4 regions of the Psychrobacillus sp. NPDC096623 genome follow, and region 1 is predicted to be linked to each of the others. Evidence: riboswitches for the same ligand, from Rfam matches in the RefSeq annotation. Region 1 holds a riboswitch; each other region holds the start of a gene.

Region 1 (7,390 bases):
ACTTGAGTCAATACCGTGGCAAAATTATTTGTCAAAAAGATGCGTTTCTTGCTGCTGCTAAAGGCGTTACGATTGGCGTAGAATTTCAGCGTAAATTAGGAGCAGGGTTCTTTGGTGGCGAAGGTTTCATCATGCAAAAGCTTGAAGGCGATGGTCTTGCTTTTGTTCATGCAGGAGGAACGATTCATAGAAAATCACTTCAGCAAGGCGAGGTTTTACGCGTAGATACTGGATGTCTTGTAGCAATGACTTCGGATGTAGATTATAATATCGAAATGGTAAAAGGAGTAAAAACTGCCTTATTTGGTGGAGAAGGATTATTCTTTGCTACTCTGCGTGGTCCAGGTACCGTATGGATCCAATCACTGCCGTTTAGCAGATTAGCTAGTAAGGTGTTTGCTGCTGCTCCACAAATTCCAGGTGGCGGTTCTAAGGGTGAAGGAAGTATCGCAGGTGGATTGTTTGATCTTCTAGGTGGAAAATAAATATAAGTATCGAAGAATGACTTTTTTAGAGTCATTCTTTTTTTGTTGGATTAAGAATTGTTATTGTTGCGTAAACTGGCTTAAATGTTGTGTGTACCCGGCTAATGTTGCGTATATTCCTTCCTATTTTGCGCATCCCTAAATGTATGTTGCGTATAATAAATTGTTGCGTAAACTGATTTCAATGTTGCGTACACGCGGCTTATTGTTGCGCATATGCCTTCCTATGTTGCGCTCTCACATATTTAATAGAAAAAAAGCTCAGACAATAAAATTGTCTGAGCATTTTTTAGTTATTTTGTACTTCTGGTACAACTTCCTCAACTTCTACTGGAGCTTTGCCATCTTGAGACTCATGTAATTTCACCATTGCAAAACGTGCGATCGGTTGAATTATTAAGCTTTCGGCAATGAGCACAATTACAAAGTTACGTGGCCAATTTTGAATCCAATTGCTGAAAACTTCAGTACTAAATCCGTTTCCTACTATATCACCAATAAACGTCATAGCGGCTGACATTCCTAACACAGTGAAAAGAATACGGAATAAGATTTTAGCATTAAAACTGTCTGTTGGTTTCGTAAATTTCGCCACTAAAGCTTCTGCAATACGTCCGAAAATTGTTGGTTCAATAATCATAACAATAATCCAAATAATCGGTAGGACCTTCAATATTTCCATTAATATCCCTACGTTAAATTCTCCTTCAGCGATAATGACACTAAATGATGTCATGAACAAAACTGTTAACGTAGAAATAATAGTGCCATACAAAAGGCCCTCTTTCCCGTTTCTTGGTAATCTTTTTTCTAAATGCATACTTAAATTATCTCCCTTTCAAAAAGCTAATTTTAGACCTTTGGAATGGTATAAGGTAAACAGTGACGATTGTGTAATAGTTGATAACGTTATGGAGGGAAAACGTTTGAAGTGTCGATAAATTCTTTATTTAATATCCTAGATAAAAACCATATTGTGATGGTTCTCGAGGACTAAAGATAGTACTTAGGTTCCTAAGTGCAATATTAAAGGCTGTTTCAATAAACAGCCGACAATTCCTACTATATAACAGAATCTTCATTACCTAATCTGTTTCTTAATAAAAACTCTTTAATAAGGTAGGTAATAGTTTTGCAATTGTTTTTAAAGGTTCGGTCGATTGTTGGGTCAAAGAAAGCATCATTGCTCCTTCAATTGATGCAGTCAATAATAATGAAATAGAAGCAGCCGTTTCATTCGAAAACCCATCCTCTAAAAGTTTATTACAGTACATTCGCTCAATCTTTTCATATAAATCACTGCAAGCTGTCCGGACAGGCTCGCTCATTGTAGCCATTTCACTAACAATGCTGCTAAATGTATAGCCACTAATAGTTCCATCCTTCTCAAAACTATTAACTAACTTGTTAATCATTGAAACTATGGCATCTTCAGTTGTTGAATGCTTACTGAATATATATTTAATATCTGACGTAATACCTTCTTTTAAAACGTGTAAACAAGTAAGTAGCAGTTCATCTTTGCCATTTGGAAAATGATGGTATAGAGCTCCTTTTGTAACATTACAGGCTTTCAAGATTTCATTGAGTCCAACAGCTTTGTAGCCTTTTTGCTGGAAAAGTGTTGTAGCAGTTTCAATCAAGAGTGATTTAGTATCCATATCTGACTCTCCTCTCCGACATACCGACTGGTCTGTTTTAAATAATAACAGTTTTTTAATATTATTCTAGTATTTTGTTTATTTAATTAAATGAAAGCGTTACCAAATCAATCCGCAGATTGTTTATGTACATTCCCTTCACCTCCATATAATAAATGAAGGAACGGTATGTCACAGGGTTCCTACAATAGGACGGGAGGTGTGTCATGTTGAATTCTTCTACAAGTATATGGGTTGGTTTGTTGGGGATTGTCTTAGGGGTGCTTGGTTTCTTTTATGCTCCACTTTGGTTAGGTGCTGGAGCAGTTCTATTAGGGCTAGCAGCATTAGCTTATTCTTACAAGTTAGTAGTAGGCTGGATATCTTTAATACTAGGGGTAATTGTTTTAATATTGACATTTTTGACATAATAATAATTAAAAAGCGTATTGTATTAATATCCACTACGTGTTAAGCTTATTTAAATTTAAAACTTTGATAATTTCATATATTTCTTATCCAGAGAGACGGAGGGATTGGCCCGAAGATGTCTCAGCAACCAGCCAAGTTGAGGTATGGTGCTAATTCCAGTAGACGTTTACCGTCTTGAAGATAAGAAGACAAACTTCGATATTTACTTGAGGGTTCTCTTCTTATTAGAGAATCCTCTTTTTTATTTTAATTGTAAAGGATGAATATTTATGACAAAAAACAGTATTGACACACAGCTAGTACAATTGGGAAATCATAGTGATGAAAAAACCGGGGCTGTAAACCCACCAATTTACCTATCCACTGCTTACAAGCATAATGGAATCGGGCAATCTACAGGATATGATTACACGCGTACAAAAAATCCAACAAGAGCTATTTTAGAAGAAGGAATCGCTAAACTAGAAGGCGGAGACGCTGGTTTTGCTTGCAGTTCGGGTATGGCCGCTATTCAATTGGTGCTATCCCTTTTCCGTTCAGGTGATGAAATTATTGCTCCTGAAGATTTGTATGGAGGAACGTACCGTCTATTTAACCAGTACGCAGACTCCTATAATATTCGTACTACATACGCAAAGTTTGAATCCGCCGCTGAAGTAAATGCTTTGATTACAGAAAATACAAAAGCCTTATTTATCGAAACGCCAACTAACCCTTTGATGCAAGAAATCGATATTCAACTATTTGCGGATGTAGCAAAAAAACATAATTTATTATTAATCGTAGACAATACGTTCTTAACCCCATATTTACAGCGACCAATTGAATTAGGTGCCCATATTATCATCCATAGTGGGACCAAATATATTGGGGGGCATAACGACGTTCTGGCAGGATTAGTTGTTACAAAAGGAACCGAACTAAGCGAACAATTGCAAACTAACCACAATGCTGCAGGTGCTGTTCTTTCCCCTTTCGATTCTTGGTTATTAATAAGAGGGTTAAAAACGCTTCACCTACGTATGAAGCAGCATGATGCAAATGCTAAAAAAATTGCCGAGTTTTTAAAACAGGAAGCTACCGTTAAAGATGTATTGTACCCCGGTATTGGTGGAATGTTATCATTCCGTTTACAGAAAAGCGACTGGGTTGCTCCTTTCTTAGAAAGACTTCAACTAATTGTTTTCGCAGAAAGCCTTGGTGGTGTGGAAAGTTTTATCACGTATCCTACTACGCAAACACACGCGGATATCCCTGAACAAGAACGGAACGCACGAGGCGTTGATAATAGCCTACTTCGTTTTTCGGTCGGAATTGAAGATGTAGAAGATTTAATCGCAGATTTAAAACAGGTATTGGATACCTTAGAAAGCGAGGCTACAGAATGAGTAATTACAAAGAATCGTTGGAAACTAGTCTAATTGTTGCATCTACACGAGGAGATTCAGAGATAAAAACTGGAGCAGTCAATGTCCCTATCTATTTATCCTCCACTTTCCATCAAGAAGGCTTTGATGATTTTGGACCTTATGACTATAGCAGATCTGGAAATCCTACGAGAGATGCACTTGAAAAAACCATTGCGGAATTAGAGGGTGGTGCGAGAGGATTGGCATTCGCATCGGGTATCGCTGCAATTTCATCCGCATTTATGCTTTTGTCCTCTGGTGATCATATCGTTATCACCGAAGATGTTTACGGTGGTACTTTCCGTTTTGTCACAGAAGTCTTGCCTCGTTTTGGAATCGAGCATACTTTTGCAGATTTTACTGATTTGGAGGCAATTGCAAATGCAATACAATCTAATACAAAACTAATATACATTGAGACGCCATCGAATCCACGCTTAGGTATTACAGATATTCCTGCTGTTGTCGAGCTCGCGAAATCTAATAATTGTTTAACTTTTTTAGATAATACATTTATGACACCTATTTATCAGCGTCCACTAGATTTAGGAGTTGATATAGTTTTACATAGTGCAACAAAATTTTTATCTGGACATAGCGATATTATTGCAGGACTTGCGGTTACAAAAGACGAGGAATTAGGAAAGCGGTTAGCGTTTATCCAAAACTCATTCGGCGCAATTTTAGGGGCACAAGATTCATTTTCTTTAATACAAGGCATCAAAACATTAAGTGTACGTTTTGAGAAATCTGCGAATTCTGCACAAAAAATAGCAAACTATTTAAACGAACATGATTTAGTGGAAAAGGTCTATTTCCCTGGCCTCTCGTCTCATCCTGGATATGAAACGCATAATAGGCAGTCTAGTAGTGCCGGTGCAGTTCTTTCCTTCCGTTTGCCAAATAGGTCTCTTGCAAAGTCTTTTGTTGAGAACGTTAAAATCCCTGTATTTGCGGTAAGTCTTGGTGGAGTAGAATCCATTCTCTCTCATCCTGCTCAAATGTCGCATGCTGCGATGCCTAAAGCCGAACGAGAAAAACGTGGAATAACAGATGGTCTTTTACGCTTTTCAGTTGGGTTAGAAAATGTAGAGGATTTAATCTCGGACTTTGAGCAAGCATTGGCAATTGCAGCCAAACAAAATGAGAAAGTAGGAATATGAAATGTCAAAATCATTAGTTGTAAATTCACCATTCAAAGCAGATCATGTTGGAAGCTTTTTACGACCAGCTCGCTTAAAAGAAGCTCGACTACAATTTGAAAATAACGAAATAACTGCAGATCAATTAAAGCAAATAGAAGACGAAGAAATCACAAAACTAGTAGCAAAACAAAAGGAAATTGGACTTCAGTCTGTTACAGATGGAGAGTTTAGACGTAAATGGTGGCATTTCGATTTCCTCGGTGGATTTGATGGCGTAGAATTTTACGATACAGACAAAGGGCTAACTTTTAAAGGCGTGCAAACTAGAGCCCACGGGGTTAAAGTAAATGGGAAAATTGGATTTAGCACTCATTATATGATTGAACACTTCAAGTTTCTTCAAGCTATTGCTGGTGATGCAGTAGCAAAATTCACCATACCTAGTCCAAATATGTTATTGTACCGAGCTACCATTGAAGATGGCATTTATTCAAACCAAGAAGAATTGTTTACCGATTTAGTAGTTGCTTATCAAGGTGTGATTCAAGCATTGTACGACGAGGGTTGTCGATACCTTCAAATTGATGATACTTCTTGGGCAACAACTTTTTCTGAGGAAGGAATTGCATCCTTAAAAGAAAAAGGTCTTCAATTGGATGAAGCATTGGCATTATCAGCACGTGCTATTAATGAGTCCATTACAAAACGTCCCAAGGATATGTTAATAACTATGCATATTTGCCGAGGAAACTTCAAGTCAACGTATATTACAAGTGGAAGCTATGAGTTAGTTTCGGAAACTATTTTTGCAGGATTAGATGTAGATGGTCTATTTCTAGAGTTTGACGACGAACGTTCAGGTGGATTCGAACCACTTCGTCATGTTAACCGTTCAGATTTATCAATTGTATTAGGGTTAATCACATCTAAACATGGAGATTTAGAAGATGCTAAGCTTATTAAAAATAGAATTGCTGAAGCTACTAAATATGTACCTCTTGACCAACTTTGTTTAAGTCCACAATGTGGATTCTCATCTACTGAAGAGGGAAACCTTTTAACGGAGGAAGAACAATGGTCGAAGGTTCAGCATGTTATTCAAATCGCTAATGATGTTTGGAAATAAAAAAATACAAATTACTAAAAGTGTGCATCCAAATAAAATCGGATGCACACTTATTAGTTTGATCATTTTGTTCATATTTTAACCGCGTTTTGCTAGTTCAATAAGATATTAAACTTTTTCCGATTCTACCTAAAATGTTTTAGACATGTTGCGCCGGGTAAATAGATAGCAGAGGTTACAAACTTGAAGGAGGAATTTAAGATGGGAAACCAACAGTATGAACACGCAACAGATGATATAGTGGAAGAAACTGGAGCGTATACATGTGAGGCTGGAATTACTAAAACTTTAAATAAGGGCGATAAATTCCCTTCTTGTCCAGAATCAGAAATAGCTACTTATTGGAAACATGCAGAAGGTCATCATCATAATTCAGGTGAACCTGTAACTGAATCTGGAAAGTATATTGATGAGGACGGCGACGAGATTGATTTAGTTGAGGGAGCGACATTCCCTAATTGTCCAAAAGCAGGAACTCCGACACAATGGAGACATGCTGGCAGCTAAGTCTTATCAGATATCTAATACTAATAAAGCTCGACCTAGTGATTAATTCTTGGGTCGAGCTTTTAATCATTCATTTGCTAAATTATCAAATCTATAAACCTAGGTTCTTTGAAATAATTACCTTCATTATTTCATTTGTCCCTGCGTATATAGAAGCTACTGGAATATCTCGATATCTTCTTGCAATTTTATATTCTTCCATATAACCATAACCACCATGCAATTGCATACATTCAATCGAAAGTTCTCTTGCAGTTTCGGTTAGCCAATATTTAGCCATCGACACTTTAGTAACTACTTCTTTACCTTCAATATGATCCTCTATTAGTGATTCTAAAAATGACTTTCCAAGCTCTACTTTTGTTGCCATCTCTGCTATTTTAAACTGTGTATTTTGAAAGGAAGATATTGATTTTCCAAAAGCTTTACGAGACTTTACATACTCCATTGTCATTTCTAACATATCCTCTGAAGCAATTTGAGCAGATATTGCTACTACTAATCTTTCCTGCTGTAATTTCTCCATTAGGTAGCCAAAGCCCTTTCCTTCTTCGCCAATTAAATTAGAAATAGGAATTCGACAATCCTCGAAGTATAGCTCTGCCGTATCCTGTGCATGCAATCCTACCTTATCTAACTTACGCCC
Region 2 (7,390 bases), on a different contig from region 1:
ATTGGCTTCCGCTATTTTTCGTTTCTCTTGCTGAACTTCTAGCTCACCCAACAAAGTCACTTTATCCTCTTCATTTTGCAATCGATTGGCAAGGTCTAGTCCCTGCATGGCATCTTTCGCATATAGGACTGGACCATCGTATTCAGCCGATATCTTCGTTTCTGTAAAACGACGGGAAAGTGCCGCTCCCCCTACAAGTATAGGTACGTCAATACCTGCTTCTTTAAAATCCTGCGCAGTGATGACCATTTGCTGGGCAGATTTTACAAGTAGTCCAGAAAGTCCGATCATATCAGGCTTTTCCTTCCGTATAACCTCTATCAAAGTTGCAGGAGTTACTTTGATACCTACATCAATTACTTTATATCCATTATTACTCAATATAATATCAACAAGGTTTTTTCCGATGTCATGCACATCGCCTTTAACGGTCGCAAGAACGATTTTGCCCTTACCAGAATCATCCTCTTTTTTCTCCATAAACTGCTCCAAATAGGCTACAGATGCCTTCATCACACCAGCACTTTGCAGAACCTCAGCAACTATTAGCTGATTGTCATTAAATAGACGACCTACCTCGGCCATCCCCTTCATCAATGGACCATTAATGACATCTAGCGGTGCGTCATACATTTGAAGTGCAGCCTCTAAGTCTGGGATCAGCCCTTCTTTCGTTCCTTCAATAACATAATAAGCAAGACGTTCTGGCACTGTTTTTGGAATATCAGCCTCGGTCTTCTCTTTCTTTTTATCACGATAAAAATCAGTGAAATCAGCAAGAGTTTGATCGGTCGTTGTAAATAATAGCTCATTGGCCATATCGATTTCCTGTTTAGGAATAGAAGCATATCTTTCAAGCTTCTCCGTATTTACAATGGCATAGTCTAAACCCGCTTGCGTACAGTTGTATAAGTAAACAGCATTCAATACTTCGCGACCAACTGGTGGAAGACCAAAGGATACATTACTAACTCCTAAAACAGTCAATGCTCGTGGCATTTTTTCTTTTATTAGACGAATGCCCTCAATCGTTTCTACTGCTGATCCGATGTATTGCTGATCCCCTGTTCCGACTGGGAAAACAAGTGGATCAAATATGATATCCTCTGGTGCAAGTCCCCATTTATTTACTAATAAATCATAAGAACGCTCTGCAATTTCTAACTTCCGCTCTCGTGTTACCGCCATTCCAGTTTCATCAATGGTACCAACTACTACTGCTGCACCGTATTTTTTCACTAAAGGCATTACCGCTTCAAAGCGTTCTTCACCATCCTCCAAGTTAATAGAGTTGATGATTGTTTTTCCTTGCGAATACTTAAGTGCTGCTTCTATCACTTTCTCATCCGTCGAATCAATAACAAGAGGAACTTTCACTTTTTTCACTACTTCTTTCATGAAGTTAGTCATGTCCTCCAGTTCATCTCGGTCAGGATTCGCTAGGCAAATATCGATAACGTGAGCTCCACCTTTAACCTGTGCTCGTGCAATTTCAGAGGCTTCTTCAAACTTTTCATCAACGATTAAACGTTTGAATTTACGAGAGCCTATTACATTTGTTCGTTCTCCTATGAACAACGGACGCATGGATTCGTCATATTGAAGAGGTTCGATGCCAGATACGACATGTCCTTGGCGACCTGTCTCTGCAGGCTTACGTGGTGCTAAATCCTTTACTGCCTCACGCACTGCTTGTATATGAGCTGGTGTCGTTCCACAGCATCCACCAACCACATTTAACCAGCCTTTTTCTGCAAAACCACGGAGTTTTTTAGATAGTGATTCCGGTGATTCATGATAATGTCCTTCCTCATCTGGCAACCCAGCATTTGGGTAACAGCTTATGTAGCCATCTGATAGTTCCGATAGCGAACGAATGTGATCCGTCATAAATTCAGGACCCGTCGCACAATTCAAGCCGACAGAAAGTGGCTTAATATGCTCGATGGAAATATAAAATGCTTCAATACTTTGTCCCGCAAGTGTCGTTCCCATTGGCTCTATAGTTCCAGAAATCATAATTGGCAGCTCTTTTTCCAGTTCCTCAAATGCCTGATTAATACCAATTGTTGCAGCTTTTACGTTCAGCATATCCTGGCTAGTTTCCAATAAAATAACATCTACTCCACCTTCTACTAAAGCCTTTGCCTGCACATAAAAGTCGGTTGTAAGTTCATCAAATGTAATACCACCAGTGACTGACAACGTTTTGGTCGTTGGTCCCACCGCCCCTGCTACAAACCGCGGCCAATCAGACGTAGAATATTCCTCTGCACAGACCTTTGCAAGCTTGGCAGCACGAAAGTTAATATCATGCGCCTGATCACCAAGATCATATTCATTTAACACTACTGGAGTGCCACCAAAAGTATTCGTACAAATGATATCTGCTCCAGCCTCTAAATATGCACGGTGGACATGTTCAATCACATCCGGTTTGATGATATTTAAATACTCATTACAGCCGTCGTATTCTTCTCCTCCGAAATCCTCAGGACTAAGATCCGCATTTTGAATCATCGTTCCCATTGCACCATCAATTATTAATATTCTCTCTTGGAGTTGTTGCTCAATTAGATGTTTGGACATAGCTGAATTCTCTCTCTTTCTTACGATCAATTTCTTGAATATAATGAATTAACTCAAGGGACATGTCATATCGGAAAAATGGTGTAATAATATAAATTCCGTTAAATAGTTCCGCTGCAGTATCGATTAGTTCCTTCGAAATCTGAATACCTTCTGCAGTAGCACGCTCTCTATCCTCCCCACATAAACGCATCCGCTCCAGTACTTCCTCGGACAACTTGATTCCGGGCACTTCATTATGAAGGAATTCAGAATTCCGACTATTAGTTAGTGGCATAATTCCGATAAAAATTGGCGTCGATAAATGTTTTGTGGCTTCATATATTTCATGCATTTTTTCTTTTGAATAAACAGGCTGAGTGATAAAATAATCTGCTCCACATTCAATTTTCTTCTCAAGTCGCTTAACTGCACGATCAAGCACACGAACATTTGGATTAAATGCAGCGGCTACAGAGAAGTTCGCTTTTTTACGAAGTGACTTTCCTGAGAAAGAAATTCCTTCGTTTAATTGTTTGATCAGCTGAAGTAGCTCTAAACTAGATACATCATAAACACTCGTGGCACCTGGGAAATCACCGATTTTGGTTGGATCTCCAGTTACCGCAAGAATATCATGAATGCCAAGTGCATCCAGTCCCATAAGATGAGATTGGAGACCGATTAAATTACGGTCACGGCATGTAATATGTGCAAGTGGACGGATATTATTTTCATACTTTAACATCGAACCCATTGCCATATTGCTAATTCGTGGAGAAGCCAGTGAATTATCTGCCATCGTCACTGCATCAATTCCAGCCGCATATAGCTTTTCCGCCCCTTCCATAAAGGTAGTTGTATCAAGGTGACGAGGGGTATCTAATTCTACGATAATCGTTCGTTCTGTCTTCGCCTTTTCATGTAACGGTTTTGTGTTAGTCGGCTTGGCATCTTGAATAATGATCGGCTTTTTCTTCGTTACTACTTTATTTGTAATAGGCGCTAAATGACCAATATGTTTTTTCACTGCTTCAATATGCTTTGGTGTCGTCCCACAGCAACCTCCTATTAATCGGACCCCTGCATCCCTCAAATATAACGCAGCCTTCCCAAAATAATCTGCATCAGACTCATAGACAATTCTTCCTTCATCTATATCAAGCAGACTGGCATTGGGATAAGCTGATAGGAATGCTTTTTCCGGAAGCTTTACTCCCTCAAACGCTTGAATGGTATGATGGGGACCGAGTCGACAGTTGACTCCCACAATGTTCGCTCCAATTGCTTCTAGCTGATGTAGTGCATCATTCAGCGATAAGCCATTTTGCAAAATACCAGGATCATGCATAGATACTTGGGCAATGATTGGGATATCCGTTAGTGTACGAAGATGAGTCACAGTAGTCTTTAATTCTTCCAAATCATAATAGGTTTCGAGTAATAGACCATCTGGATCACCGGCTAATAAGTTGAGTGCCTGCTGGTCAAGTGAATGGATAATTTCTTGGAGTGTGGCATCACTTTTTCGTATCCCACGAATACCTCCAATCGTCCCGAGGACAAATTGATTGCCCGGTGCTGCAGCTCTTTTCGCAATTTGGATGGCCGCTTCATTTATTTCTTTTACTTGATTTTCTAATCCGTAGCGCGCCAGTTTAATGGCATTCGCCCCATATGTATTCGTTTGAATAATATCTGCTCCAGCCACAATATAGTCCTGATGAATCTTCTCAATAATTTCCGGCTTCTGAATATTTAGTTCCTCATTGCAATAGTCAATACCGTACGAATAAAGTAGTGTTCCCATCGCTCCATCGGCCGTCAATATTGACGTCTCCAATTTTTCTAATAAACCCATCCTGTATCCATCCTTTCCCATATAAAAAAGCCTTCTATAAAAAGAAGGCTTTACGTGTATGCAAGATACTACCTTCTCATCTACCAAACTTTTGCAAAGTCTGCTGGATTTAGCACCTGACCAATATGGCTGGTTGCTGAAGCGTCGTAGGGCCAGTCCCTCGGCTTCTCTTGATAAGAATTTCATTATTCAATTTTCTAATTAGACATATCGTACCTTTATTCAACTAAAGCGTCAAGAGTGTTTTGAATTTTCTATTGATTTTTTGGGGATGGCGGGGGCGATTCCGGTGATTTTTTGGTTCTTTCGGGTGATTCTATTGGACATTCCGGCGATTCTTGAGTACATTCTGGTGATTCTCTTCTACATTCAGGTGATTCTAACAAACTTTCAGGTGTTTCTTTCACCAAACCCACTTATACTTTCTATTTCTTGAAGTTCCTGTCTGGATTAGATTCATTGATTGCAAAAGTCTATGTGCGATCTCGCTTGATTCTAAATGGAGAAATGTTCTACATTGTTTGTTCGTTATAGTATCACTAATTAGCATAAACCAATCTCTAATAGCTTTTTCATGTGCAAACTTATCGAAATGACCACAGCTAGGGCAAATCCAACCACTTTTTCTTTTTATCATTCCATGAAAATTGCAGTTTTCACAGCAGACTCCACTCCGCAGGTCTTCAGGATTAATTCCCCAGCGTACACACATTGGAAAGGGAATATAGGCTTGTTGACCGACTTTTATTTGACTGCAAAATTTCTCCATATCACCCGAATCAAAATATACATTTTCACGAGGAAGATTTCGTAAGTAGACTGGGATAGTTTGTGGAAGAATAGCACTATGTTTTTTCGGGGGTTCTATTACTCTCACTTTCGGATTGCTCAGAACAATCACTCCGTGTATTGGGATAGTCATTACTTGTTTACCAAGCCATTCTTGAAGTAAATAAATATTTCTTGATAATTGAATTTCTGGACTTTCAAAAACATCGATTTTTCCTTCGGCTGTTTCCCTCTCTAACATTGCAGGATTTTGTTTGAAAAATAACTTTCCGTTTATATTTTTACTTTCTAGAATCACCAAAAAATAGGGAGTAAGAAAAATTGCATCCATTTGAAAGTAACCATTTGAATTCAATCCAATGTTTTCTACCAGAAGGTATTCAAAAGGAAATGTATATTTTTCAAACACTTCACTTATTTTACGTTCTCCATGCAAACCAGCTTTTGCGGCCTTTGCTTTTGCAATAATTATTTCCTTTTGCGGATGTGTTTCATTTAAACGTTTCCCTAACATTTGGAGACCAATTAAATTGTATTCTCGTGAATCCATATCTCTCAGCACAAATCACCTCCACCCGCATCGTATCACAACTAAAGAAAATGTAAATTTTACTAAATAACCGACTATTCCATTTTCCCCATAAAAAAAAGGCCAAAATTGAATTTTGGCCCGGAAACTTACTCAACTATTGAATTGATTATATTTTCTGCTGTTTCTTTACCGTTCTTGATACAAGCGACAATTCCAACTCCATAATAAGAACAGCCTGCAAGCAATACGTTTGGCATTGAATTTGCCATTTTAGCTGTTAATGATTGAATCGCCCCTCCATGTGCGAGATGATAATTCGGCATTTGATCGTTCCATTTTGTTACTTCTATTACATGAGGCTTGCCCGTTAATTTCATGCTCATTTCAATATCTTGGAGGGCAACTTCTACCAGCTCTTCTTCAGTCATATTTTTCATACTTTCAAAGGCTGGACTTGCGCTCTTATAGAACATTCGAACAAGCAATTGATTGTCCTTAGAGGTGTGTGTCCATTTACGACTTGTCCAAGTGCAAGCATTACATTTCACATCGCTATTTTCAGAGACGATAAAACCGGTGCCTTCTGCTGGAAGCTGTTCATCTGGAATATCAAAGCCGAGGTAGATGCTAATAAGGGATGAATTTTTAAGCTTGTCGAAATCAGTATCCAACTGGTCATCCTGAAGAATTTCCTGCGCCACTTGATGAGGTGCAGCGAGCACTACACTATCTGCTTCAATCATTTCTCCATTAGCCAATAAAACCATATATCGGCCATCCTTCTTTTCCACTTTTTGCGTTGCCACACCTTTTATAATCGTAGATTCGCTCAGCACTTCCTCTAAGCGATCGATAAGAGTGGAAAGCCCATTTTGGAAAGAAATAAACTTTTTGTTTGCGGCAGCTTGAAATTTCGCTTTGTTTTCCTCTAACCCTTTAATAATACTGCCGTACTTATTTTTATAATCAATTAAGTAAGGCAGAGTTGTAGCAATAGTGAGCTTGTCCAAATCTCCGGAGTATACACCTGATAGCACAGGGACAATTTGCTTTTCCACTAATTCTTTCCCTAAGAAATATTCTAAAAATGAACCAACAGAGCTTTCCTTCGTGAAGGTTTCATTTTGTAATTCCAAATCCTTTAATGCTTCTTTTTTCCCAGCATCCGACACTAGCGTACTGCTATTTAACGACTCGATGCTTGTGGGAATACCGAATACAGTGTCTGCTGGAATCGCATGTAGCTCATTGTTTGTGAAAATGTAGGAAATGCCTGTTGAGTTGTACACTTTTTCGCCTTCAAGCTGCAACTCTTCTATTAATTGTGTGATTGCTTCGTCCCTCGCAACAATTGAATCCGCACCAACCTCCATGATGAAGTTGTCTTGCTGCTTCGTATGTATCTTACCACCTAAAAACTCATTTGCTTCAACTAGTACTAGTTCTAAATCTAAAGACTTTACCTTTTTAAGCTTTTGCAAATAATGCATCGTAGAAAGTCCTGTTATTCCTCCACCTATGACAACTACTTTTTTCACCCGTTACCACTCCTCATTTCAATTCATACCACTAGTATAAGTGTTTTTAAAAATATCGGATATGATTTACCTCACTGTCTGAAAGTAAATTATGAACAAATA
Region 3 (7,390 bases), on a different contig from region 1:
AACACGTCAAAAGAAATATCCCTCAGCTTTACTCCGTCTGATATTTTCTTCACACGAAGTAGTGTATTTCCTAATGTATGTTTGCGAACAGGGAAATCTTTACTATAAGAAGTTCCAAGCATAGCTTCAATAATCTCTTCCTGTTTAGTTTGAGAAGTGCTATATGTCCCGACAAACTTACCTTCTGCCATAACCGTTATCCGATCACAGATTTCAAATACCTCTGGTAGTCGATGAGATATGAATATACATCCTACTCCACTTTCTTTTAACCTTTTAATAACTGAAAATAACTTAGTAGATTCGTGAATTGATAGGGGTGCCGTTGGTTCATCGAAGATAATAATCTTGGCAGAACTAATAATCGCACGCGCTATTAACACTAACTGTTTTTCTGCTAAAGTAAGCATAAACGCTGGTTTTTCTACTGGAATGTCCTCCGCCTGTAATTGCTTCAAGGCATCACGTGCTTCGCTATTTAGTTTCTTTTTGGAGATAAACATACTAGTTCCAGCAACAATCGAATCTAGTAATATATTTTCCGCAACCGAAAGTTCTGAAACGATTGCAGTATCGACCTCTTGATATACACAATAAATACCATGGTCCTTCGCTACTTTTGGAGTGCGTATACGTAGTTTTTCTCCTTCTAACAAAATCTCTCCCATGTCTTGCTCATATACACCTGAAAGTATTTTCATAAGCGTACTTTTTCCAGCACCATTTACACCAAGTAAAGCATGCACTTCTCCTTTATGAAGATGAAATTCAGCTTTTTGCAAGGCATGAACTTTTCCAAATGTTTTATCTATAGCTTTCATGGAAAGAAAAGGATTTGGCATGGATTTCTCCTTTCTAAGAAAAAGCTGTCCCATTAAACAGGACAGCTTAAATCTTATAAGTTATCTGTTGTCTTCTAATGCTTTTAATTCATCTGTGTAACCTTGTTCGCTTGCTCCCCAGCCGTCAATATAGTCACTCAGTTCACTGGTAGTTATTGTTTTCTCCGGTAATTTAGATGCCTCTACAAAAACTGGTTCTAATACGACTTTTTCCTCTACATTACCTCCGTTAATTTTTTGGTATAAATAACGTACTTGAATACGACCAATATCCTTAGGATCTACTGCTGCCGATGCAACCCATGGACTATTGTCTTTTTGAATCATCTGTAAATCTTCATCACTCATATCAATGCTATATACTTTAATATCTGTACGTCCTGCTTGTTCTATTGCGCGTACTGCACCTTTTGCAAACTCATCCCAAGCAGCCCAAACAGCTGTAATTTCACCTTCATTTGGATATTTTTTTAATACTGCTTCCATTTGTGATTGAGTATCTAAAGCTGTATTTTGTGTTGCTGCACCGAATGTTGCGATTTCTTTAATCCCTGTATTCTCACCAAGAAAGTTTTCATAAGCTACTTGGCGTCTTTCCATTGGTGCAAAACCTGCAACCCATATTTTTACGATATTCGCTTCACCATTTGAATCTTCCGCTAGTTTCTCTAGCGTCATTTGCGCCATTTTTTCATCGCCTTGCTCTAAAGAAGTTACTCCTTCAACTTCTACTCCCGCATCAAATGCGACAACTGGAATTCCTTTTGAGACTGCATTCTCCACTCCTTGGTTTAATGCTTCCTTTGTACCGTGATCTATTAAAATACCGTCAACTCCTTGATTCACCGCTGCATCCAAATTGGAAGCCATTTTAGCCAAATCACCATCAGAGGTGAATACTGTTACGTTTCCACCAAATTTCTCTACTTGTTCTTTCACACCTTCAATATATTGAGCTGAAAATGTGCCTAAATTTTGTTGCATTACTAATGCAATTTTCTTTCCTGCTAGTGCATTTTCCGAAGTCTCTGCATCTTTACTTGAGTTAGATGACGCTGCTTCCCCATCACCTTTTGGCTGACAAGCAGCTAATAAAACCCCTATTATTAAGATCGTGAATAGTAACCAATACTTATTTGTTCTCATAATCCTTCTCCTTTTTCAACTTAATTGACTAGTTTCGTAGATATATTTTCAATGTAGTCGGGATAAATAATTCCTTTTTCTGTAATAATGGCAGTGATATATTTAGATGGTGTCACATCAAAAGCTGGATTAAACACCTTCGTGTCCATTGGTGCAATAGCCTTGCCATTAATATGTGTAATTTCCTCTGCTTTCCTCTCCTCAATTGGAATTTCCGCACCATCGTTTATAGACAAATCGAATGTAGAGGATGGTGCAGCCACATAAAATGGAATTGAATTTACGGAAGCTAGAATAGCCAAGTTCAGAGTTCCTATCTTATTTGCGGTATCACCATTTTTTGCTATCCGGTCCGCTCCGACTATAATTGCCTCGATTCCTTTTGCCCCGATTGTGTGTGCAGCCATACTATCGGTAATTAGTGTCACATCGACACCTGATTGCTGCAGCTCCCACACCGTCAACCTGCCACCTTGAAAGACAGGTCTAGTTTCACATGCGAATACCTCAAACTTTTTGCCGTGTTCCTTCCCTAGATGGAACGGAGATAAAGCAGTACCATACTTTGCAGTGGCAATCGAACCTGCATTGCAAATAGTCATTACCTTCGTTTTATCTTCCAGTAAAGTAAGGGCAAATTCACCAATATTCCGACAGGACTCTTCGTCTTCCTTATGTATTTTCCTTGCTTCTTCCACTAGTAGCTGCTTTGCACTCGTAACATTATCAACTTGATTTACTACTTTCAACAATCGCTCAAGGGCCCAAACTAAGTTGACAGCAGTTGGTCGAGATTCGCCCAAGTAAGTTGCATCTTTTTTTAATGTTTCTAGAAAATCTTTCATCGAATTTGTTTTATAATTTTGTGCCTCCAGAGCTAATCCATATGCCGCCGTAATTCCAATAGCAGGAGCACCCCGGACTTTCAGAGTAATAATTGCATCATAAACGTCTTTAAGTGTTTCTATTTTTAAATAGACAATTTCATGTGGAAGCTTCTGCTGATCTAAGAGTACTAACTGCTTATCTTCCCATTTAATCGATAATGGTATAGTCATTGTTGAATTTCTCCTAATAACTCAATTACCGCATCGATTGAGTCTATTTGATTACGTCTAACTATTAGTAATTCTCCGGCATTAAGCGTTTGTTTTTTTAGTAAAATTCGTTGCTCTTGGTTTACAATGCTATCTAAGTCTTTGACATGTGCCAATCCAATTGTTCTACGAATAAGTTCACACCCTGCAAAACCTAATGAATCATGAAATATTTTTTCCAATACAAATGCATCATAGCCTTCTATATCCTTAAAGGAATCGAATTCACTCTGTTTCAAAAAATCTGAAAATTTGGTCGAGAAAATAAGCCATGTGTTTTGTATATGATCGTTAATAACCTCACGTTGTTCGCCTTCTCTTGTAATGGATTGAACGATTAAATTTCCCAAAAACAAGCCTATATCAAATCCAATAGGACCATAAAAAGCAAACTCTGGATCGATTACTTTTGTTTCTTCTTCACTTGCAAATATACTTCCCGTATGAAGATCTCCATGCAGTAAAGCCTCTGCCTCTGTCAAAAAGCTTCGTTTTAGTTTTGCCACTTCGAGCTTTAATAAATGGTTATTCCAGATAGCCTCGACCTCTGCTTGTAATGCAGGTTCAAAATCATTTGTTTCATGATCAAAAAAAGGATCCGTAAAGATTAAGTCTTCTGTGATCTTACACAATTCTGGATTAGAAAACTCTACAACAAGCGCCTTTTTTTCAAAGGGGTGAAGTGCAAAATCAGAAGTATTAAAAAGTGTTAATGCTAGATATTCTCCAATATCGGTTGATAATTTAGGATATGATTCACCTTTTATCAAACCCTCCCGTACTATTTGAAGATGTGACAAATCTTCCATTACCGTTATAGCTAAATCTTCATCTGCTGCATAGACTTTGGGAACAAGACCAACTGCATATTCTCCATGTTTTTGTAAGGCAGTTGCTTCAATCTTTGCCCTTTTCAGCGTAAGTGGCCAACTTTCTCCAACGACCTTTGCATAGGGTAGTGCCTGTTTAATAATAATTCCTCGTTTACTCACTTGATCCGTTATATGGAATACATAGTTTAAGTTTCCATCGCCAATCTCTTTGCAAACTAATGGAGCTTCGTTTGAGAACAAGGATAATTCCTTTGCCAGTGAAATTGCCGTTTCTTCCGTTAATGATTCGTATTGTTTTGTAGTTACTACCGCCATTACTTTCTCCCTTTCATTTACAAAAATAAAAAACCTCTTTCAAAAGAAAGAGGTTTAGAATAAGAGATTCTGAACCTCTTATCTCTCAGAAAGTAAACTTTCTGATGGAATTAGCACCGTGCCTTACGGAATTTTACATTCCGGCGCATAAAGCGCCCCGTCTCACAACGGTATTACGGTCGGTTGCTGGGCTTCATAGGGCCATTATCCCTCCGCCTGCTCTTGATAAGAGTACGTTACAACTATTTACGATTGATTAGAATCCTAGCATATTAGAAAAAGTTATGTCAACTGTTTTTTTGAATAAAAATAAATTTAAATTTTCTTATTGACAGAATTTTTATACCATGGAATAATCAATATTATTTATTAAATACTTTAACCGAATATTTTTTCTTATTTAGAGCAGGTGGAGGGACAAGCCCTATGATACCCGGCAACCGATTCAATTTTGAACACGGTGCTAATTCTTGCAGCTAACAAGCTGAGAAATAAGAAGTTGTTAGACTATTAACCTCTTCTTATTTGAAGAGGTTTTTTTAATGTCATCTGTCCAGCGCTAGTCAGGGCTTGCATAGGCGCTTGTGCATTTATAAGTCAGGAGTGAAATAAATGAGCGGAGTTACTGCACACTATCAACTATATGGAAAAGCTGGATCGTTTGAAAGAAAGGCGAAAGATATTGCACTTGGTTTGACTATTGGTTCTTGGACCACTTTAGCCTTGTTAGAACAGGAGCAGCTAAAAAAACATAAAGGAACTGTACTATCCGTTACGGAATTTAAGGATATACTTCACCCAATTAATCCTGAAAAGGTGAAAGGTGAAATTAAAATATTCTACCCTGCAGCAAACTTTTCGGCTGATATACCTGCAATTTTAACTACAGTCTTCGGCAAACTATCCTTAGATGGTGAAATAAAACTATTAGATTTAGAATTCGATTCAAGTCTATTGTCCAGTTTCCCAGGACCTCGCTTCGGCATTCAAGGCATTCGAGAAAGATTAGGTGTTTTTGAACGTCCGCTTGTCATGAGTATATTCAAAGGGGTCATTGGGAGAGATATCGAATTTTTAGCCGAACAGCTTAGACAACAAGCGCTTGGTGGAGTTGATCTTGTAAAAGACGATGAGATACTATTTGAAAATCCTCTAACTACTTTTGAAAAGCGTATATCTGCTGGTCGAGAAGTGCTAAATCAGGTGTATGAAGAAACCGGACACCGTACGCTATATGCAGTAAATTTATCTGGACGTACTTTCAAATTAAAGGACAAGGCTAAAAAAGCGCGAGAACTTGGAGCAGATGCACTTTTATTTAATGTTCATGCTTACGGATTAGATGTTCTTCAGGAGCTAGCAGAAGACGATGAAATTCAATTGCCACTCATGGCTCATCCCGCTTATAGTGGAGCATTTACTTCTTCCGCATTTTATGGAGTTTCAACGCCATTAGTTCTTGGAAAACTCACTCGATATGCGGGGGCAGACTTCTCGTTATTCCCTTCTCCTTATGGTAGTGTTGCACTTGAAAAGTCTATAGCTCTTTCTCTAGGCGAAGAACTAACAAAAAACAGTAACGTTAAACAAAGCTTTCCAGTACCATCTGCCGGCATTCATCCTGGTCTCGTACCACTATTAATGAATGACTATGGAATAGATAGCATTATTAATGCAGGGGGCGGTGTACATGGACATCCCGCCGGTGCAATCGGAGGGGGGCTAGCTTTTAGGCAGGCCGTAGCGGCTGTATTGGAAGATATTCCATTAGAGCAGGCAGCGAAACAACATAGTGAACTAAAAACGGCACTTGAATTATGGGGTGATAAGTAATATGAGTAAACTTGTAATTTTTTGTGACTTTGATGGAACTATTACCAATCAAGATAACATTATGGCTATCATGAAAAAATTTGCACCACCAGAATGGATACCGATTAAAGATGATATTTTAGGTCAACGAATTTCCATTAGGGATGGCGTAGCAAAAATGTTCTCTCTCCTACCTATTGAGTCAAAAGATGAAATTATTTCTTTTGTGCGCCAGCAGGCAATCATCCGTGATGGGTTTAGTGAATTTGTATCCTTTACAAAAAAGCATGACATACCACTTTACATCGTAAGTGGCGGGATAGACTTTTTCGTTCATAATCTACTAGAACCATTTGGACCATTTGCAGGTGTTTACTGCAACGAATCGGATTTTTCGAAAGAAACTATTCACATTGAGTTTCCATATAGCTGTGATGAACAATGTACGAGCCAAGGCTGTGGTTGCTGTAAACCATCTATTATTCGTACCCTTCTTCACCAAGATGCAGTGAGTGTTGTAATTGGCGATTCTATCACTGATTTAGAAGCCGCAAAATTGGGAGATATCATTATCGCAAGAGATTTCTTAATCGAAAAATGCGAAGAATTAAATATTCCCTATGAGCCTTTTGAAAACTTCCACGATGTAATAGAGATTATTGAGCCGAAGTTAGGTGTGGAAATATGACATTACAATATAAATGGGAAGAACTTGCCGACATAAAAGATGAATTAGCCACCAGAGATTGGTTTATGGGAACTAGCGGAAACCTTGCTATTAAAGTACAGTACGATCCAATAGAGTTCTTAGTAACTGCAAGTGGAAAAGACAAAAAAAAGAGAACATCAGAGGACTTTTTACTTGTTGATGTTGATGGAAAAGCAGTGGAAAGCACTCATTTAACTCCTTCAGCCGAAACATTACTACACTGTGCAATATATAAGAAAACAAATGCAGGTTGTAGTCTACACGTCCATACAGTGCATAATAACGTTATTTCGGAATTATATGGAGATCAAGGCTTAGTAAGTTTTCAAGGTATTGAACTCATTAAAGCTTTCGGAATGTGGGAGGAGGATGCTATCCTTTCCATCCCAATTATCCCTAACCACGCGCATATTCCAAAACTTGCAGAGGAGTTTGCATCGTATATTTCAGCAGATAAGGGAGCTATCCTTATTCGTAACCATGGTATAACTGTTTGGGGAAAAGATGGATTTGAAGCTAAAAAACTGCTAGAGGCTTGTGAGTTTTTATTTCAATATCAATTAGCATTGCATCAAATAAACTTAAAATAGAAAGGAAGATTCTTAAATGGCTATTATTAAAATCCAAGAAACAAAT
Region 4 (7,390 bases), on a different contig from region 1:
TTAAACAACTGTTATCGATACTTATTATATCCTGTTTCATACTGACTGCCTGTGGTTCTCAAAGGGACTCCAATGAACCAGCTAATCCCGAGACACAAATAGACAACCAAGATCAAAAAATTCCGAACACTGGGAATGAACAGGTAAATGAAGAAAATGATGTAGGAATTCCAAAAATGGATGATTTCAATGATCCGACTATTGAAAAACCAGAATAAATTAACGATTGAATTGTTTGAATAGTTATGCTAAAGTTTAGTTAACGAACTCGAACGGAGGTGAAGAAAGAATGAAAAACGCTATGAATGCACAATTATTTATGTTGGAATTTTTATCCACTTCTTGTGCGATTACTCATGAAAATGCTATCAAGGGGACAGCTCTGTCCATTTTTAGCCATTTGCATAGTAATAATCATAGCTGAGAAGTCATTCTTTCGGATCCATTAAGGTAGCGAAAAGACTGTGCTTTTTGGGCAGTCTTTTTTTGTTGCGAAATAAGAATTGCTTCTTGGTTTATAAAGACTCGAAGGGAAGCGTTCAACATGATATGTACAGTAAATAATATAACTAAAATGCTCGGAGGTAATACCATTTTCGAGAGCTTATCGCTCGATATTAAAACAGGAGATCGGTTAGCCATTGTTGGGAGAAATGGAACTGGTAAAACTACTTTGTTTAAATTGTTAGCTGGTATTGAAAAACCTGACGAAGGCGCTATTCATTTTAAAAAAGGCACATCGATTGGATATTTAGCACAAATACCAACTTTTTCTGAAGACATCACTGGTATGGATGTGCTCCAGTTTGCATTTCAGAGCATTACAGAGCTAAAAAAGAAAATGATTCAGATGGAACAACTAATGGCATCTGTGGAATCTCAAAAAATGGAACGTTTGCTCCAACAATACGGAGAAATTCAAGAAAATTTTACGATTCTAGGCGGTTACACAATGGAATCTGATATTGATAAAGTAGTACAGGGACTACAGCTTTCCGGATTCGTAGATCAATCCTTTGCTAGTTTAAGCGGTGGGGAACAGACGAAAATAATGCTAGGCAATATACTGCTGTCTAACCCAGATATTTTATTGCTGGATGAACCGACGAATCATTTGGATATATTTGCAGTTGAATGGTTAGAACAGTATTTGGTTGGCTATTCAGGAACTGTTGTTATTATCGCACATGACCGGTATTTCTTAGATAAGGTTGTCACTAAAATTGCTGATTTAGAGGATGGGGAACTTTCTCTTTATCACGGAAATTATTCTTCTTTTATTTTAGAAAAAGAAGCAAAGTTAATGCGTGAGTTTCAGGAATATGAGGAACAACAGAAAAAGATCAAAAAGATGAAAGAAGCGATTAGGCGTCTAAGACAATGGGCAAATGAAGCGATGCCTCCAAATCCTAAGTTATTTCGTCAGGCACGTAATATGGAAAGGGCACTAGAACGAATGGTGAAAGTAAAAAAACCACTTATTGATCCCAAAAAAATGGAGCTATCATTTGAGTTCGCTTCTAGAAGTGGCAAAGAAGTAGTTAAGATGAAGAATGTAAATAAATCATTCGGAGAAAAGGTTCTATTAGATAATGCGCAGTTCAATGTTTTTTGGAAGGATCGAGTGGCAATTGTTGGTCGAAACGGCTCAGGTAAGTCCACTATATTAAACTTGCTCCGTGGTGAAATTCCTACTGATCATGGAGAAGCACATTTAGGTAGTAATGTCCGTGTAGGATATTTATCGCAGCATTTTGAAATTCAGAACCCGAAGGCGAGGCTAATTGATGTCTTTCGTAGTGAGTTAAATATGGTGGAAGGTGATGCGCGCCATATACTTGCGAAGTTTATGTTTTATGGACCAGAAGTATTCAAGAGAATAGGTGATTTAAGCGGAGGAGAACGGATGAGGCTTCGCCTGGCACAGCTTATGCATCAAGATATAAATTTACTAATACTTGATGAACCGACGAATCATTTAGACATCGATTCGAGAGAAGTGCTCGAGGATGCCCTTGCCGATTTTGATGGAACTATTTTGGCTGTATCCCATGATCGCTATTTTCTAAATAAGTTATTTCCTAAAACTGCCTGGTTAGAGAATGGCCAGCTAACTACTTTTGAAGGAACATATGAGTGGGCTAGAGAAAAGTGGGACGAAATGCATTTTAAACAAGTGGTAGCAGATACAAAACCGAAAACAGCCAAAATTGCACAGCCTACGAACAAAAAGGAAAAAGAAAGCTCACTAGAAGAAAAAATTTCAGAGATAGAGCATGAAATTAGTTTATTAAAAGTAAAAATAGAAATAGAAAGTGATTGGGAAGTATACGAAACGCTGCTGGAATCTATTCAGTTGAACGAACAAAAGCTAGAAATACTCCTGATGGAATGGATGGAGAAAGAAGGATGAAAAGTCTAAAACACGTTGAAAAATCAAAGATTTGCAAAAATTTAGCGAAAAGTATTAACTAGACATCAAATATCTCGTATTGTGCCGATATAATAGTATAAATATGCCCTATATGAACAGTTCATATAGGGCATATTCAATACACAGAGAAGGAAGTTGGAAATGGGTAAATCTATAAAATGGAAGATAATTATTACGGTAATTGTTCTTATTATTGTGAGTATGATACCGCTAATATTAATCAGTACGAGTACAATTAGTAAAAAGACGGAAAACGAACTAATCGATCAGAGTCAAGTTATAATCAATGAAATGTCAGCAACAATTCAGAATTATTTAGCTGCATATGAAAAAGGAATACTGCAATTATCGACTTCCAACGATATATTGGATTTTCCAAATAGTGCTAAAGCTACTGATGAGGTCTTAACTAATCAATTAGAGAAAAATTTAGATACTAGATTTAATGAATTTAATTCTTTATATGATGCGGTGGCTTCTGTCTATATAGCCTTGCCGGATAAAACGATCGAAATAATTCCAGAAGCCGATCTAGGTGCAGATTTTGACCCTACATCCAGGGAATGGTATAAAAATGCTGTTTCCAACAAAGAGAATTTCAGCTGGTCTAAACCTTATGTGGATGTTGCTACTGGAGAATATGCAATTTCAGGTGCTAAAGCTGTTATCAGAGATGGGCAAGTGGTCGGAGTTCTTGCTATTGATATTTTACTGTCGAAGTTAACCGAAAAAGTCGCAAATAGTGAGTTAGGCTATGAAGGTTATCCGATTATTGTAGATGCAGATGGTAATGCTATTGTTCATCCGACACTATTTGGTGAAAATCTATCTGAGCATTCAGCTGTTAAGGAAATGCTCAATAGTTCTTCTGAAAGTGGTGAGATACATGAAGCAACAGAAGGAACCAATAATATTACTGTATTTACAACCTTGCCAGGACTGGAATGGAAACTGGGAGCGGTTTATGAGGAGAATAAAATAAATCAAACTTCAGATAGTATTCGTAACTTATTAATAATAATTATATTAGCTATAGAGGCAGCAGTAGTTATTGTCTTGTATTTCATCATCAGTCATATTTTAAGACCAATTGAGCACCTGAAAAAATTAATGGACTCGATAGCTGAAGGGGATTTAACCGTTCAAGCAAATATTAAATCTAAAGATGAAATAGGTCAGTTAGCAACTAACTTTAATAAAATGGCTACAAGTATGAATGAAATTATACAAGTAGTAAAAGAGTCTGCTAGTGATGTACAAACCAATTCTGAAAGCTTAAGTGCAGTTGCAGAGGAAACAAATGCTTCTGCAGAGCAAGTTTCTTTAGCTGTGAGTGAAATTGCTGAAGGTGCCTCAAAATCTGCAGAAGATGCAGGAGAAGTTACGGAGAGCTCTGTTCACTTAAGTGAGCAAATAAATCTGATTAACGAAAAGTCAGTCGTGATGACTGATATAGCTACAAAAGCGAATTCCATGAATACAAATGGACAAAGTCAAATGAGAGAATTAAAATCATCATTCGAAAATTGGGAGTCTAATCTCACTTCAATGTCTTCTCTATTTTCAACATTAGAAATTAGAGTAAAAGCAATTGGTGGTGTGATGGAAACAATTATGGAAATCTCTGCACAAACGAATTTACTCGCGTTGAATGCAAGTATAGAAGCTGCCCGTGCGGGTGAACATGGTAAAGGATTTGCTGTTGTAGCGGATGAAGTGCGAAAACTTGCAGAGCAGTCGGCAAAAGCAACAGAGGAAGTAAAACAAACTATTACTGAGCTACAGAGTGAATCTCAAATCGTTGGGAAACAAATGATAGACACTATTAAAACGTTCCGTGAACAAGGATCTGTTGTTATTGATACAGAAGTGACATTCAGTGAAATATCATTACTGATGAATAATTTGCAAGCTTCTATTGATTCCGTGTCTATAGAAATCGAACAGGTTTCTAATTATAAAGATCAAGTAGTAGATACAATTCAAGTGATGGCAGCAACTTCGGAGCAAACTGCTGCAGCGTGTGAGGAAGTAAGTGCTTCCTCCGATGAGCAATTACGAGCAATTCAATCGGTGGCAGAAGCATCAGAGACATTAACAAGTTTGAGTGAAAAACTGGCGAATACAGTAAATCGTTTCAAAGTTTAAAAGAAGTTGAATTATTCGAAAACACATGTTAATATTTTCTAATGAAGAACAATATAATTAAATAACTCTTATCAAGAGAAGCTGAGGGAAATGGCCCGTTGAAGCTTCAGCAACCTCTGACTTGTCAGAAAGGTGCTAACTCCTACAAGATAATTTCTTGAAAGATAAGAATCGAGAGCAAAACGTTCACCCTCTTTTCTTATTTTATAGGAAAAGAGGGTTTTTAAATTTAAAGGGGGAGAACAATTTGCCAATAAATATTCCTAAACAATTGCCGGCAGCTGAACATCTAAAAAAAGAGAAAATATTTATAATGGATACCGATCGAGCAATAGCCCAAGATATACGCCCATTAAACATCATTATTTTAAATCTGATGCCCGAAAAAGAGAAAACCGAACTTCAATTACTACGATTATTAGGAAATACATCGCTACAAGTAAATGTGACTTTTTTACATATGGCAACCCATGATTCCAAAAATGTGAGCAAAACTCATTTGGATACTTTTTACACGACATTTAACAAAATTGAACATCGAAAATATGATGGAATGATTATCACTGGTGCGCCAATCGAGCATTTACAATTTGAGAACGTTAATTATTGGAGTGAAATGACGAAAATAATGGATTGGTCCAAAACGCATGTAACGTCCGTTCTGCATATTTGTTGGGGAGCACAAGCAGCTCTTTATCATCATTACGGAATCGGAAAATACGACTTGCCTAAAAAATGTTTTGGGGTGTTTAACCATTGTTTAACCGATCCAACTGTACATTTAGTTCGAGGATTTAATGATGAGTTTAATGCACCAGTATCACGTTACACAGCTGTTTCCTACGAGGAGATTAAACAAGACAATCGGCTATTATTATTATCAAGTTCAGAGGATGCAGGTGTTTTCCTAGTTATTTCGAAAGATAAAAAGCATATTATGATTACTGGTCACTTAGAATATGATGCAACGACACTTGCTGACGAATATAAAAGAGACATCCATAAAGGTGTAGAGATAGACGTTCCGGAAAACTATTATCCAAACGATGATCCATCACAAAAACCAAAGAACTCTTGGCGCTCTCATACTCATCTGTTATTTTCTAATTGGTTGAACTATTATGTGTACCAAGAAACACCTTATGAATGGGAATGACCTCAGATTTTTAAATTGCTTGTTCACTTGCTATAGGTTAGCAAGAATGGAAACATTTAAAGTTAATGCAATGGTAGTAGATTAAATATATAGAAGGTATAGATAACATCTTCAAAATTTAAAGACCTGTCGAATTCCACATCAAAATCCTATTTACAAATCTCAGCAACTAAACAAGGAGGATATGATGAGTTACATACAAACAATTCGAAAGTTAATTGGAAATGAAATGCTTATGACTGTAGGTTGTGGAATTATAATTGAAAAAGAAAATCAAATTTTATTACAACATCGTACGGATCGAGATGTTTGGGGTATTCCTGGAGGCGTAATGGAGCCTGGAGAATCATTTCTTGAAACTGCTTTGCGAGAAACATTTGAGGAAACGGGTTTAAGAGTTGAACAATTACAGTTGTTTGGTCTTTATTCAGGTGAAGATGGATTTGCAGAATATCAGAATGGAGATAAAGTTTTTAGTGTCCAGATTATATTCCATTCAAGCAGTTTTTCAGGAGAATTACTTCATAGCTCTGAAGAAAGTCATGAACATCGATTCTTTTCCAGTAATAACCTACCTCATTTGAACTCGCATCAAGAGCGATTCATTCAGGATTGGGTAAATCAGGTGAACTTGCCGGTAATTAGTTAATATAACTGAATATAATTAGTCAAAATAACGACCTATCTCTAATACAGATCAGTATTTCCCTTATTCAACTAACTGGTTCTTTAGTAAAACGATTAAATTCTGATAAAAGATTAACATAAACAGGGGGAGACTTAATTCATAGACTATTTGAGCTTTGTCTTATTTGGTGATTGCGCTTCAAATTGTTTCTCCAAACACTTACCGATGAAGGAGGAGCTATCAAAAAGATACCCGCTGTTTCAGTTAAAGAGGTACCATGTTCAATCATGTAATTTAGTACGTCTATTTTAAACTGATGTGTGTAATTTTTATATTGTTTTACGAATGCTTCAGAAAAACTGTACCCCAATTGTTAGAAAGTATCTAACAATTGGGGTACAGTTCATTTTGTTCTTTTTTCACGGTCAAAACCAACATTCAGTGTGAAATGTTACACTCAAAATATCTGGTAGCTCAAATTTCAAGCTACTTCAATGTAATAGAAATGGTTTTTGCCTGCTATATAACTAAATATAGGACATTTGATACGAGAAATTGATTAGTTCTGTCGCTATAATAAATAGAGTTTGAATAGAGAGGAAGTTTTCATTGAAAAGGTTATTACACGGCTTGATGGCTGTATCATTGAGTCTTGCCATATTTGTTATTCCTGCTGTATCAGCCATAGCTGATGGATTCCCAGATGTCGCGAGTTTTAATAAAGAGATTGACTATTTGACCGAATTAAAAGTAATCAATGGCTATTCAGATGGTACATTCCGGCCATCCGCGAAACTTACACGTGCACAAGCGGTTGTCATGATTATGCGGTCGATTGGTATGCCAGAATCTGTAGCACATATAAAAGATCCAGGTTACTATGATGTCACGCAATCTAGTTTCGGCTATAAAGAAATTTTAGTTGCCTCGAGTGCAGGGATAATAAGTGGGAAAAGTAAAACTCATTTCGATCCAACAGGGCATATCACGCGTGCCGAGATGGCTAAAGTGGTCGGAAACGCTT

The links. A riboswitch is a leader RNA that binds a small molecule or an ion and turns the genes downstream of it on or off. The one in region 1 is predicted to bind S-adenosylmethionine.
Region 2: it holds a riboswitch for S-adenosylmethionine, as region 1 does, so the genes downstream of both, ACIQX2_RS15300 (bifunctional homocysteine S-methyltransferase/methylenetetrahydrofolate reductase) here and ACIQX2_RS04345 (methionine biosynthesis PLP-dependent protein) in region 1, are expected to answer to the same signal.
Region 3: it holds a riboswitch for S-adenosylmethionine, as region 1 does, so the genes downstream of both, mtnK (S-methyl-5-thioribose kinase) here and ACIQX2_RS04345 (methionine biosynthesis PLP-dependent protein) in region 1, are expected to answer to the same signal.
Region 4: it holds a riboswitch for S-adenosylmethionine, as region 1 does, so the genes downstream of both, metA (homoserine O-acetyltransferase MetA) here and ACIQX2_RS04345 (methionine biosynthesis PLP-dependent protein) in region 1, are expected to answer to the same signal.

Annotation. Positions count from the first base shown of each region.
Region 1 is NZ_JBIWER010000001.1:919,886-927,275, forward strand. Features, by position in the region: gene ACIQX2_RS04325 (TIGR00266 family protein) at 1-485, shown strand, start outside; gene ACIQX2_RS04330 (DUF2798 domain-containing protein) at 775-1,305, opposite strand; gene ACIQX2_RS04335 (TetR/AcrR family transcriptional regulator) at 1,583-2,146, opposite strand; gene ACIQX2_RS04340 (hypothetical protein) at 2,353-2,556, shown strand; SAM riboswitch class I at 2,638-2,744, shown strand; gene ACIQX2_RS04345 (methionine biosynthesis PLP-dependent protein) at 2,827-3,945, shown strand; gene metC (cystathionine beta-lyase) at 3,942-5,129, shown strand; gene ACIQX2_RS04355 (5-methyltetrahydropteroyltriglutamate--homocysteine S-methyltransferase) at 5,131-6,237, shown strand; gene ACIQX2_RS04360 (hypothetical protein) at 6,439-6,744, shown strand; gene ACIQX2_RS04365 (acyl-CoA dehydrogenase family protein) at 6,836-7,390, opposite strand, start outside.
Region 2 is NZ_JBIWER010000006.1:27,783-35,172, forward strand. Features, by position in the region: gene metH (methionine synthase) at 1-2,589, opposite strand, end outside; gene ACIQX2_RS15300 (bifunctional homocysteine S-methyltransferase/methylenetetrahydrofolate reductase) at 2,570-4,429, opposite strand; SAM riboswitch class I at 4,503-4,609, opposite strand; gene ACIQX2_RS15305 (nuclease-related domain-containing protein) at 4,833-5,780, opposite strand; gene ACIQX2_RS15310 (protoporphyrinogen oxidase) at 5,897-7,288, opposite strand.
Region 3 is NZ_JBIWER010000007.1:129,642-137,031, forward strand. Features, by position in the region: gene ACIQX2_RS17010 (sugar ABC transporter ATP-binding protein) at 1-842, opposite strand, end outside; gene ACIQX2_RS17015 (sugar ABC transporter substrate-binding protein) at 903-1,988, opposite strand; gene mtnA (S-methyl-5-thioribose-1-phosphate isomerase) at 2,009-3,046, opposite strand; gene mtnK (S-methyl-5-thioribose kinase) at 3,043-4,233, opposite strand; SAM riboswitch class I at 4,309-4,465, opposite strand; SAM riboswitch class I at 4,627-4,731, shown strand; gene mtnW (2,3-diketo-5-methylthiopentyl-1-phosphate enolase) at 4,846-6,066, shown strand; gene ACIQX2_RS17035 (2-hydroxy-3-keto-5-methylthiopentenyl-1-phosphate phosphatase) at 6,068-6,733, shown strand; gene ACIQX2_RS17040 (methylthioribulose 1-phosphate dehydratase) at 6,730-7,344, shown strand; gene ACIQX2_RS17045 (1,2-dihydroxy-3-keto-5-methylthiopentene dioxygenase) at 7,361-7,390, shown strand, end outside.
Region 4 is NZ_JBIWER010000002.1:721,416-728,805, forward strand. Features, by position in the region: gene ACIQX2_RS08325 (hypothetical protein) at 1-218, shown strand, start outside; gene ACIQX2_RS08330 (RAxF-45 family protein) at 302-424, shown strand; gene abc-f (ribosomal protection-like ABC-F family protein) at 545-2,413, shown strand; gene ACIQX2_RS08340 (methyl-accepting chemotaxis protein) at 2,576-4,582, shown strand; SAM riboswitch class I at 4,648-4,753, shown strand; gene metA (homoserine O-acetyltransferase MetA) at 4,830-5,738, shown strand; gene ACIQX2_RS08350 (NUDIX hydrolase) at 5,926-6,387, shown strand; gene ACIQX2_RS08355 (S-layer homology domain-containing protein) at 6,976-7,390, shown strand, end outside.